3 regions of the Desulfitobacterium elongatum genome follow, and region 2 is predicted to be linked to each of the others. Evidence: riboswitches for the same ligand, from Rfam matches in the RefSeq annotation. Region 2 holds a riboswitch; each other region holds the start of a gene.
The links. Region 2 has a riboswitch for thiamine pyrophosphate ahead of thiD (bifunctional hydroxymethylpyrimidine kinase/phosphomethylpyrimidine kinase). Riboswitches for the same ligand answer to the same signal wherever they lie in the genome.
Positions count from the first base shown of each region.

Region 1: linked by a shared signal. The riboswitch ahead of thiC (phosphomethylpyrimidine synthase ThiC) and the one ahead of thiD (bifunctional hydroxymethylpyrimidine kinase/phosphomethylpyrimidine kinase) in region 2 are both predicted to bind thiamine pyrophosphate.
Region 3: linked by a shared signal. The riboswitch ahead of ACZ42W_RS20195 (thiamine-binding protein) and the one ahead of thiD (bifunctional hydroxymethylpyrimidine kinase/phosphomethylpyrimidine kinase) in region 2 are both predicted to bind thiamine pyrophosphate.

Region 1 covers NZ_AP038772.1:2,003,005-2,006,282, forward strand. The annotation lists gene ACZ42W_RS09485 (thioredoxin domain-containing protein) at 1-338, opposite strand, end outside; gene thiC (phosphomethylpyrimidine synthase ThiC) at 552-1,823, opposite strand; TPP riboswitch at 2,151-2,254, opposite strand; gene ACZ42W_RS09495 (hypothetical protein) at 2,311-2,391, shown strand; gene ACZ42W_RS09500 (sigma-54 interaction domain-containing protein) at 2,600-3,278, shown strand, end outside.
Region 2 covers NZ_AP038772.1:2,459,033-2,462,310, forward strand. The annotation lists gene cytX (putative hydroxymethylpyrimidine transporter CytX) at 1-524, opposite strand, end outside; gene thiD (bifunctional hydroxymethylpyrimidine kinase/phosphomethylpyrimidine kinase) at 521-1,324, opposite strand; TPP riboswitch at 1,407-1,518, opposite strand; gene ACZ42W_RS11555 (response regulator transcription factor) at 1,571-2,269, opposite strand; gene ACZ42W_RS11560 (sensor histidine kinase) at 2,455-3,278, opposite strand, start outside.
Region 3 covers NZ_AP038772.1:4,284,429-4,287,706, reverse strand. The annotation lists gene ACZ42W_RS20210 (nitrite reductase) at 1-44, opposite strand, end outside; gene ACZ42W_RS20205 (VTT domain-containing protein) at 287-1,573, shown strand; gene ACZ42W_RS20200 ((2Fe-2S)-binding protein) at 1,611-1,829, shown strand; TPP riboswitch at 1,934-2,041, shown strand; gene ACZ42W_RS20195 (thiamine-binding protein) at 2,130-2,426, shown strand; gene ACZ42W_RS20190 (ABC transporter permease) at 2,398-3,180, shown strand; gene ACZ42W_RS20185 (ABC transporter substrate-binding protein) at 3,221-3,278, shown strand, end outside.

The sequences.
Region 1 (3,278 bases), 460 kb from region 2:
GTAAGTGGCCACCCCCCAGAACCGGTTAGTGCTTGACAGAATTCCATATAGATATGGTCGATATCTGGACGCTCTTCCCGGTCCACTTTAATAGAGATAAAGTAACGGTTGAGGAGCACGGCCACTTCAGAATCTTCGAAGGACTCTCTCTCCATGACATGGCACCAGTGACACGTGGAATAGCCGATGCTTAGAAAGATTGGTTTATTTTCCCTTTTAGCTTTAGCGAACGCTTTTTCATCCCAAGGATGCCAGTCTACTGGGTTATAGGCATGTTGTAAAAGGTAAGGGCTTTTTTCGTTTATTAGTCGATTAGGTTGTTTGATAGTATTCACCACAGGACCTCCAAATTTAAATACATTTAGTTTTAGTATGTCAATATGAGGGACATTTATTTGTTGAATCATTGGAGGTTTCTTCATGGCATATGTTCCCATGGATAGGGCACGTTGAGACCATAGTTCGGCTCCATAGAAATCACACTAGTACATATAGTGTCCTCTGTTCTACTAGATGTATGTTAGCTTGGAACCGACGATGGACAAAATCTATTATAGAATGCGGTTCATAAGTCTCATAGAGCACATTTCTCCACACATAGTACAACTATCTTCATGGGTAGGTGAGGATTCTTTACGATAACGCTCTGCCTTTTCACGGTCGAGGGCTAAATTAAACATTGTCGTCCAGTCCAGCGCTTGTCTGGCCTGACTCATAGCTCTATCCCACTCGATAGCTCCGGGGATGCCTTTAGCGATATCGGCGGCATGTGCAGCAATCTTCGAAGCTATTATGCCTTCTCGCATATCGTCTAAGGTTGGTAGGCGAAGATGCTCTGCAGGAGTGACGTAACATAGGAAATCTGCCCCGGCAGCACCAGCAATCGCTCCGCCAATAGCACTTGTAATGTGATCATAGCCAGGTGCTATATCTGTGACCAATGGGCCTAAGACATAGAAGGGGGCGTTATGGCATAATTTCTTTTCCAATAATACATTCGCCTGTATTTCGTTAAGGGGTACATGGCCAGGGCCCTCAATCATGACCTGAACGTTTTTTTCCCAAGCACGTAGGGTGAGTTCGCCCAGCACAATTAATTCCTCTATTTGAGATGGGTCAGTTGCATCTGCAAGGCAGCCTGGGCGACAGGCGTCCCCTAAGCTTAATGTCACATCATGTTTTGCACAGATATCCAGGACATCGTCAAAATACTCGTAAAACGGATTCTCCCTGTTGTTAAGCTCCATCCAAGCAAATAAGAGGGAGCCTCCACGAGAAACTATATGAGTAATACGCTTGTTCCTTTTAAAATGGGTTACAGTTTGACGATTAAGTCCAGCGTGTATTGTCATGAAGTCTACACCATCACGGGCATGTTTTTCAACGACACTTAAAAACTCTTCTGGTGTGATATCTTCAAGTTTTTTATCTAGAAAGCCGATGGCATCGTACATCGGAACCGTGCCAATCATGACAGGGGACATGTCTATCACACGTTGGCGGAATTCTGTGGTTTTGCCATAGTTGCTTAGATCCATAATTGCTTCTGCCTTCATGTCAATCGCTTTTTGAACCTTATCTAGTTCCAGGTCGATATTAGCGCAATCCTTTGATATTCCCAGATTGACATTAATCTTGGTCTTTAGACCTTGACCAATCCCTTCGGGACTTAAGCTTCGGTGGTTACGGTTTGCCGGAATGACGACCGTACCTTGAGCAACACGTGAACGTATAATTTCAGATGATAAATTTTCCTTTTGGGCAACGATTTTCATTGCTTCGGTGATTTCGCCTCGTTTGGCAGCAGCCATTTGTGTAGTCATAGTGTAAATACCTCCATTTATTTTGTCTTGTTTTATAGAGAACATTGGATTCTCCTCTTCGGCGGGGCTAAGTATTCTAGCTATTGAACGCAAGTTTCTTTAAGGAAGTTGTTGATTTTTAAACGTCGTGTATTGTTCCGATGACCCCAAATACTCCGCATTCTTCTTTAGGTTTGTCGAGTTCGAAAGATCCATAGGGAATCCACCCTTAAAGTAAAAATATAACTTGTGTTTAAATGTGAAGGTGTATGGTTGAAATAAAAAAACAACTTACCCTTTAGGTAAGCTGTTCGTTTCAATTAGCTAAGTCTTGTTAGGAAATAGCCCTGTCTATACGATTTGCTTCCCTACGCTGGTATTAACCAGATCAGGTTCAAAGGGATAAGAGTAATAGCTCTTTCTCAGCCACCGTGGCACCCCTAGCACATTCAAATGAAGTTTTGTTTAGTATATAACGTTAAGCTTAGTTTGTAAATATACCTTTGATGTGGCTCATAAACTCGAAGGTCACCGTCGTCAATGTAAAAATATTTACGGACATACTTATAAACTACTGGTTGGGATATAAGGACCGATTCAAGATCAACCAGGTGATACAAATTATGGTATGGTTTTAGATTTTGACGATTTGAAGCAAGTAGTTAATACCAAAAATAATCAATAATTTATTAACTATATTATCTTTTAAGTAGAATTTCCATTTACACAAAATATTTACATTCCCGTATAAAATAGTATAATCAATGTAAGGCGTTCTTAGTAGGGGGGGCTTTTCAATGAACTATGATCTTTGCACTACATCTTACGAAGAATTAGTCCATGTATGGAATATGTTTGCAGATACAGGAACATTTAACAAGGGCTTACCCCGATTAGATGAATATACATCATGGATCAGATGCCGACACGAAAACATATGCGTACCTATTGTACCATTCTCAGAAGAAGATCAACTCCTGAAACGGGTCGTGAATGAACGATTGAAAACCAACTCCAAGCAGGTAATTAATAGCATTATTGACATTCTAAGCAAATCAATAAAATCAAAATATGCAGTTTTTCTTATGAATGCCGAGGGATTAATAATCGAAATCGTTTACAGAGGTAATGAAGCAATTCCCGTGGGGGATCGCTGTAATGAATTATATGCTTGCAGTAATGCCATTGATATTTCTACCCATGAGAAGAAAGTTTTAGAGGTTTATGGCTACGAACACTTATATCCCGAGGCTGGAAATTGGCATACGATTGGGAACCCGATTTTAAATTATGATAATAGTATTGCCGGAGGTTTGGGAATTGTTTGCGAAATAGAAAATGTTTCATCGATTGTACCCATCGTTAAAATTGGTTCCCAGTTAATTAGCTCGAAGTTGGTATTTGAGTATTTTGCGCATGAGAATATAAGCATGTTACTTGAAGAGATTCCTGAGCCCGTGATTGCAATTAATGAAT
Region 2 (3,278 bases):
AAAAGTTCGTTATTGCCGAAGATGATTACGCTTAGAACAAGGGTGAGGACAAATAGCAAGACGACCGCAATGTGGTTAAGTCTCTTCCATCCCCTATCCTTTCCTAACCAGACCCAAACAAAGATAAAGGCTCCTATGATGAGACTCCAAAAGGTCTGATGATCAAAGGACAACGTAATTTTTGTGATTTGGTTTACCGAGCGTGCCCCTGAAAGAATCATGATTGCTGTCCACCCGAGGAGCTGTAAGACATTAAGTGCGGAAAAGATATACGAACCATACTGACCAAAGGAGATTCGGGTCGTTACTAAGGCAGGAATTCGTTTTTCCGTTCCGATGATTCCTGCGAGTACAAGCAAGGTTGTACCGACTAGATGTCCTAAGAGAATTGCACCTAATCCGAGCTTAAAGCCCAGGGGTGCAAGAAGCCCACCCGCCAAAATTTCTGCGACTGAAATGGAGGCGCCGAACCAAAGGGTTGTAAAATTGAAAAAGCCTAAGTTGTTTTGCGTTTCAGAGTTCATTCTATTAAGCCTGCCTTCTTATAAAGTGTGTAGAAGTGATGCGTGGGGCCCACTCCTTTCCCGATATCGAGGGAATGCTGAATTGCGATTGTAATATATTCCTTCGCTTCTTTCACTGCTTGAGCGATATCATAGCCGAGCGCAAGATTGGAAGTAATCGCTGAGGAAAGGGTACAGCCCGTTCCATGAGTATTTTTCGTTTGAATCCTGGATGCGGAATAGTAGGTATATTCCTTGCCATTAAACAAAATATCTGTAGAACTGTCTTCAAGGTGTCCCCCTTTAAGAAGAACATTACTAGCACCCATCTGATAGATCATTTGTGCAGCTTCTTCCATATCTTTTAAGGTACGGATCCTTCGCTTAGTCATGACCTCGGCCTCGGGGATGTTAGGAGTAACAAGGGTCGCTAAAGGTAAGAGTTTTTTGATAAGGGCTTCTTCAGCATCTTGATTTAATAAGTGGTAACCACTTTTTGATACCATGACAGGATCCACCACGATATTTACAGGGTTGTAGCGTTGTAACTGTTCCGCAATGACCTCAATTGTCGGGATTTTTGAGACCATTCCGATTTTCACGCCATCAACTTCAATGTCTTCAAAGATGGCTTCGGTTTGCTTAACAATGACTTCTGAATCAATGTCTTGGACCGCAAAGACTCCCTGTGTGTTTTGTGCAGTAACCGCAGTGATTACACTCATCCCAAAGACCCCATGCGCGGAAAAGGTTTTGAGGTCGGCTTGGATTCCCGCCCCACCACTACTATCTGAGCCAGCGATTGTCAGTACTTTCTTCATATTTCATTCCTCCTTGTCTGTGAGCCATTTCTCCACTTCAAAACAAAAAAACTCAACCCAGAATAGGGTTGAGCTCTTTTTTAAAACAGAGTGTAACGCTACCTACGCTGGCATTATCCAGTTCAGGTTAAAGGGTCTTAGACTTTGTTGGGTCTATATCTCAGCCGGCCTTTCCAGCTCCCCTGCCTTAAGTATGTGGTTGTAAATTCAATCTAGCACTCGTTAGATGAGATGTCAATAGCTAAGTCATACTCTGAACCGGTACCCCGCTCCCCAAACGGTCTCAATATACTGAGGTTTCGAGGGGTCCGATTCGATCTTTTCACGAATTCGTGCTATATGTACTGTGACGGTAGCTGAATCCCCCAAAGATTCTAGCCCCCATATACGCTCAAAGAGATCCTCCCTGCCGAAAACTCGGTTAGGGTTCTGTGCTAAGTATAGTAGTAGATCAAATTCTTTCTGGGCTAAGTTTACTTCTTGGTTGTTCACGAAGACTCTGCGCGAGTCTTTTTCTATTCTCAGGCCGCGAATCGTTATGGCAGTCCTCTTTTTAATCCCTTCACTGAAACGGTGTTTAAGTCGTTCATAATTATCGATATGAGCTTTGACTCGAGCGACAAGTTCCCCGGGACTAAAGGGTTTGGTGATATAATCATCTGCCCCAAGGCTAAATCCTTTAATCTTATCAATCTCTTCCTTCTTGGCAGAAACGAGGAGAACTGGAATATCCTTTTCATCCTTCATGCTCTTTAGAATTTCTAGGCCATCAAGCCCAGGCAACATAATATCTAGAATGATGAGATCATACTCGTTATTCTGAATGGCTCGAAGTCCATCTACACCGTCGGCGCATAGGGAAACATCGAACCCAGCAACTTCCAGATAGTCTCTTTGAAGCTCTGCAATGCTGGAGTCATCTTCTACAATTAGAATCTTTTTCACTCGAGCTCCCTCCTAATAAATTACTTAAAGAACATGTACTTGACCCGTAAGTGTAGCGAATTTCACAGTACGAAAGTCCGATTGTCCGATTGTCGTGAAGACAATTGCACTTGTTTGATGACAACGCACTGGTTTCGTAGGTTTCGAGCTTAGCTGAACAATTGTGCGGAAGAACATCAGCTTTGTTAAATCCTCGGTAGCGAAATCATAATACTTGTTCCTTTATCCTTATGGCTAACAGCCCAAATTTGCCCTTCATGCCCCTCCACAATCTGCTTCGCGATGGCAAGTCCTAAACCGCTTCCCTTGATCTCACTTCGCGCCGTATCAGAGCGATAAAACCGATCAAAAATTTGAGGAACATCCTTCTCTGGAATCCCTGAGCCGTTATCTCGTAATTCGATGATCAGACTAGAATGAGTTTCTCTAAGAAAGACTGTAATCTGCCCCACTTCTTTATCCATGTACTTTCGCGAGTTATCGAGGATGTTCATGATGACTCTTCTCATTCGTTCTCGGTCGAGGAGAATTTCCCTCCGTTCTTTAAGTTCACTCACGAAAGAAAGTTTAATATTGTTTTGTTCTAACTCGTGTTCACTTTCGAGTAAGCCATCTTCGAGAAACATCGCAACATCCGTTCTCTCAAAGTTATAGGGAATTTGATTCATATCAAGCTTAGCGTAGAGCAGTAGGTCATCAATCATGGTATCGACCTGCAGAGCCTTAATATAGATGGTTTTCAGGTACTTTTCCTTCTTCTCCAGAGTTTGAGGGATACCATCAAGTAAGCCCTCGACATAGCCTTTGATAGACGTGACCGGGGTTTTTAAATCATGAGAGATACTTGAGATAAGTAATTTACGGTTGTCCTCATACTTTAACTGTGTATGGATTGATCCCTTCAATTTTAGTCTCATAAGTTCCAGATCACGGCAGAGCTCTTGAATTTGTTCATCCCCTTCTTCGACAATCGGATGATTTAAATTTCCCTGGCTAATCTCGGCGGCAG
Region 3 (3,278 bases), 1.8 Mb from region 2:
CAGGTTTTTATCATCTTTTCTTTATCTTCAATCTCTGAGGACATTTTTAACACCTCTAAATTCATTTTTATTGTTTATTATACAACGATAGAGTATAAAAATGAACTTTACGCTTTATTATGAAAGTTCTTAATTGGGAGAAAGTTTAAGGCATAGATGGAACAGCTTATCCATGTGAGCCCATCCGGGGTAGGGTAAGGATGAATAGGTTACATAGAATATGTCTCGCCAGATAATGCTAACCTAGTAAATGATGCAGGTTAAGGCCTTAACAGGGAGATTATTAATGAATTTCTTAACTGATTTATTCAATCATTATGGATATGTCGTATTATTTGTTGCACTAATGCTTGAACTTATAGCTTTCCCGACACCAGGAGAAACCTTAATGACCTACTGTGGGTTTCTTGTATTTCAGGGAAAGTTGAATTGGGGTATCAGTATTATTGTCGCAGCACTGGGAGTTATATCTGGCATCACGATTTCTTACTTTATTGGTCGAAGTTTAGGTATTCCCTTTTTTGAGAAATACGGTTCTTATCTTCATATAGGGCCAGCTAAGTTGGAGAAGACCTCTCATTGGTTTGATAGGTATGGAAATGGATTACTGGTTATTGCTTACTTTATTCCTGGGGTAAGGCACATAACCGGATACTTTTCAGGGATTGCCAAGATACCTTATAAGAAATTTGCATTAAATGCTTACATCGGAGCATTTATTTGGACAGGTACCTTTATCTCTTTAGGCAAGATTTTAGGATCTAATTGGGAGAAGTTCCATGGTTCAATCAAAAAATACCTCATCATTAGTGGCATTGTACTTGCGATAGTTTTATTATGTATCTATGTTTATCGGAGGTATAAGAAAACTATCATCGACTTTATTATTAAGTCTTTAGAAAAGGGTATTCAAATATTTCATTTTCTTGGGAAGATAAAAGTGGCAATCGTTGGGGTTGCCACAATGTTCATTGTTTTATCAATTGTCCTAATTGGACTCATTCAGGACTTTTTAGCCCATGAATTTAGTCAATTTGATATGATCGTTACTTACCTTATAAGCATGATCTTCCCAGGAAACTGGTCCTCTATTATGGGATTGTTTAAGCTTCCAACGACTCCAGAAGTCTTGCTCGCCTTGACGTTACTGAGTTTGGTGTGGATTATCCTTAAAGGTAGGAATCGACTCCTTGAAACGAGATTTCTTTTGATTACCGTTTTAGGTGGAGGACTTTTGGAAGAGGGATTAAGGCTTATCTTTCATCGTGTGGGTCCACTCGGTGGAAATATATACACCTTTCCGAGTCAACAAACCTTATTAGCCGTAGTTGTTTATGGCTTTGTCTCATTTATGGTACTGCGACACGCCAAGAACAGGTGGCTTGGAACGTTATTGTTCTTCCTTACACTAGGTGTCTGTATAGTCACGGGTATAACCGTAATATTTTCTCAGGCTCAGTATCCGAGTGATGCTGTAGCGGGTTATGTCTTTGGCGGAATATGGTTAAGTATAAATATTGTGCTGATGGAAGTTTTTCGTGCATTATCGAAAATCCCGAGTGATAAAAAGTAAGACGGATAACTCCTAATGATTAGAAAGTGAGGCTAGTATGGAACAAGACTTAGATTCAGAAATACTCGATAAACTTACAAAAGTTTGTATCTGTAAAGGAATTACGAGAGCTACTATAAAAAAGGCTATAAGAAATGGGGCAAAAACGGTTGTAGAAGTTCAGAAGGCTACGGATGCAGGCGGAGGATCTTGTGGTGGTAGACGCTGTACGGAGAAAATCCAAGGACTATTAAATGAGAGTAGATCGTTTTATTGAATCTGTGCAACTATTTTGGCTCTTTGAACTCGTTCAATTATGTGAGACATTGATCTCGCTATGTGTTGACACTCGTTATACCTGGATGCTATGATAATTTAAAAGAATAAGTTAAGGGGAGCTGAGCAAATCGGCTGAGAGGGAAATGTGATTTCCGACCCATTGACCTGAACTAGGTAATGCTAGCGGAGGGAATGAAAACGCATGTGGCTATATGCCATGAATCATGTGAATGAAAACCTTCTGCTCGTCGGAAGGTTTTTTTTATTTTACTAAATTAATTCAAAGGAGTAGAAGCTAATGATTAATGCCAGTGTTGCAATCCAAGTATTGCCGAAGGTAGAAGGCGAAGAATTGATTCGTGTGGTGGACAAAGTTATTGCGTACTTAAAATCTACCGGATTAAAGGTGTTCGTGGGGCCCTTTGAATCGACCATTGAAGGAGAGTATGAAGAGCTCATGGATATCGTAAAACGTTGCCAATTGATCTGTATCGAGGAAGGTGCACCCAGTGTGATGTCCTATGTAAAAATAAGCTATAAGCCGGAAGGCGGGATTTTGACGATCGATGAAAAGGTTACAAAGCATCACCAATAAGCTTTATCCGACAGCGCTCTTACTATGTTTGTTGCTGATATGGCACTTGGTGACCGAAACCGGATTAGTGCCTAAGTTCATGCTTCCATCGCCCATGGATGTAATCCGAGCATTTATTAATTCATTTTCTGAGTTGATGAAGCATGCCTCGATATCCCTGACGGAAGCGTTTGCAGGGTTAAGTATCAGCATTGTTTTAGCGTTTGTCATCGCCCTTTTTATGGATAGGTTCGAGGTTTTGTATAAAGCAGTGCATCCCATTTTGGTTATCTCACAGACCATTCCTACTGTAGCGATAGCTCCCTTGCTGGTCTTATGGTTAGGGTATGATATGGCACCCAAGATTACACTCGTGGTATTGGCGTGTTTTTTCCCGATGACCATTGCTCTTTTGGGCGGATTCAAATCCTCTGATGCCGATGCCATGAATCTAATGCGCGCTATGGGGGCCAAGAAGTGGCAAATATATCGTTATATTAAGCTGCCCAACGCCTTACCAGGTTTTTTTTCGGGCCTAAGAATATCCGTATCCTATTCTATTGTGGGTGCTGTCATAGCTGAATGGCTGGGCGGAAACAGTGGCTTGGGAGTCTATATGACACGCGTACGAAAATCCTATTCCTTTGATAAAATGTTCGCTGTCATCTTCCTCATTATTATCTTAAGTTTGCTGCTCATGAAATGCGTAGAGCTGTTGGAACGAAAGGCGATGCCTTGGGCTCATGCTGAGCATGAACAGAATGGAAATATTTAAATTGAACTTGCCTAAAGTGAAGAAGGAGAGAAGACCTAAAATGAAAAAGAGAATTGTGGCCTTGATGCTAATTGTTTTAATGGTGCTGGGAATGGCTG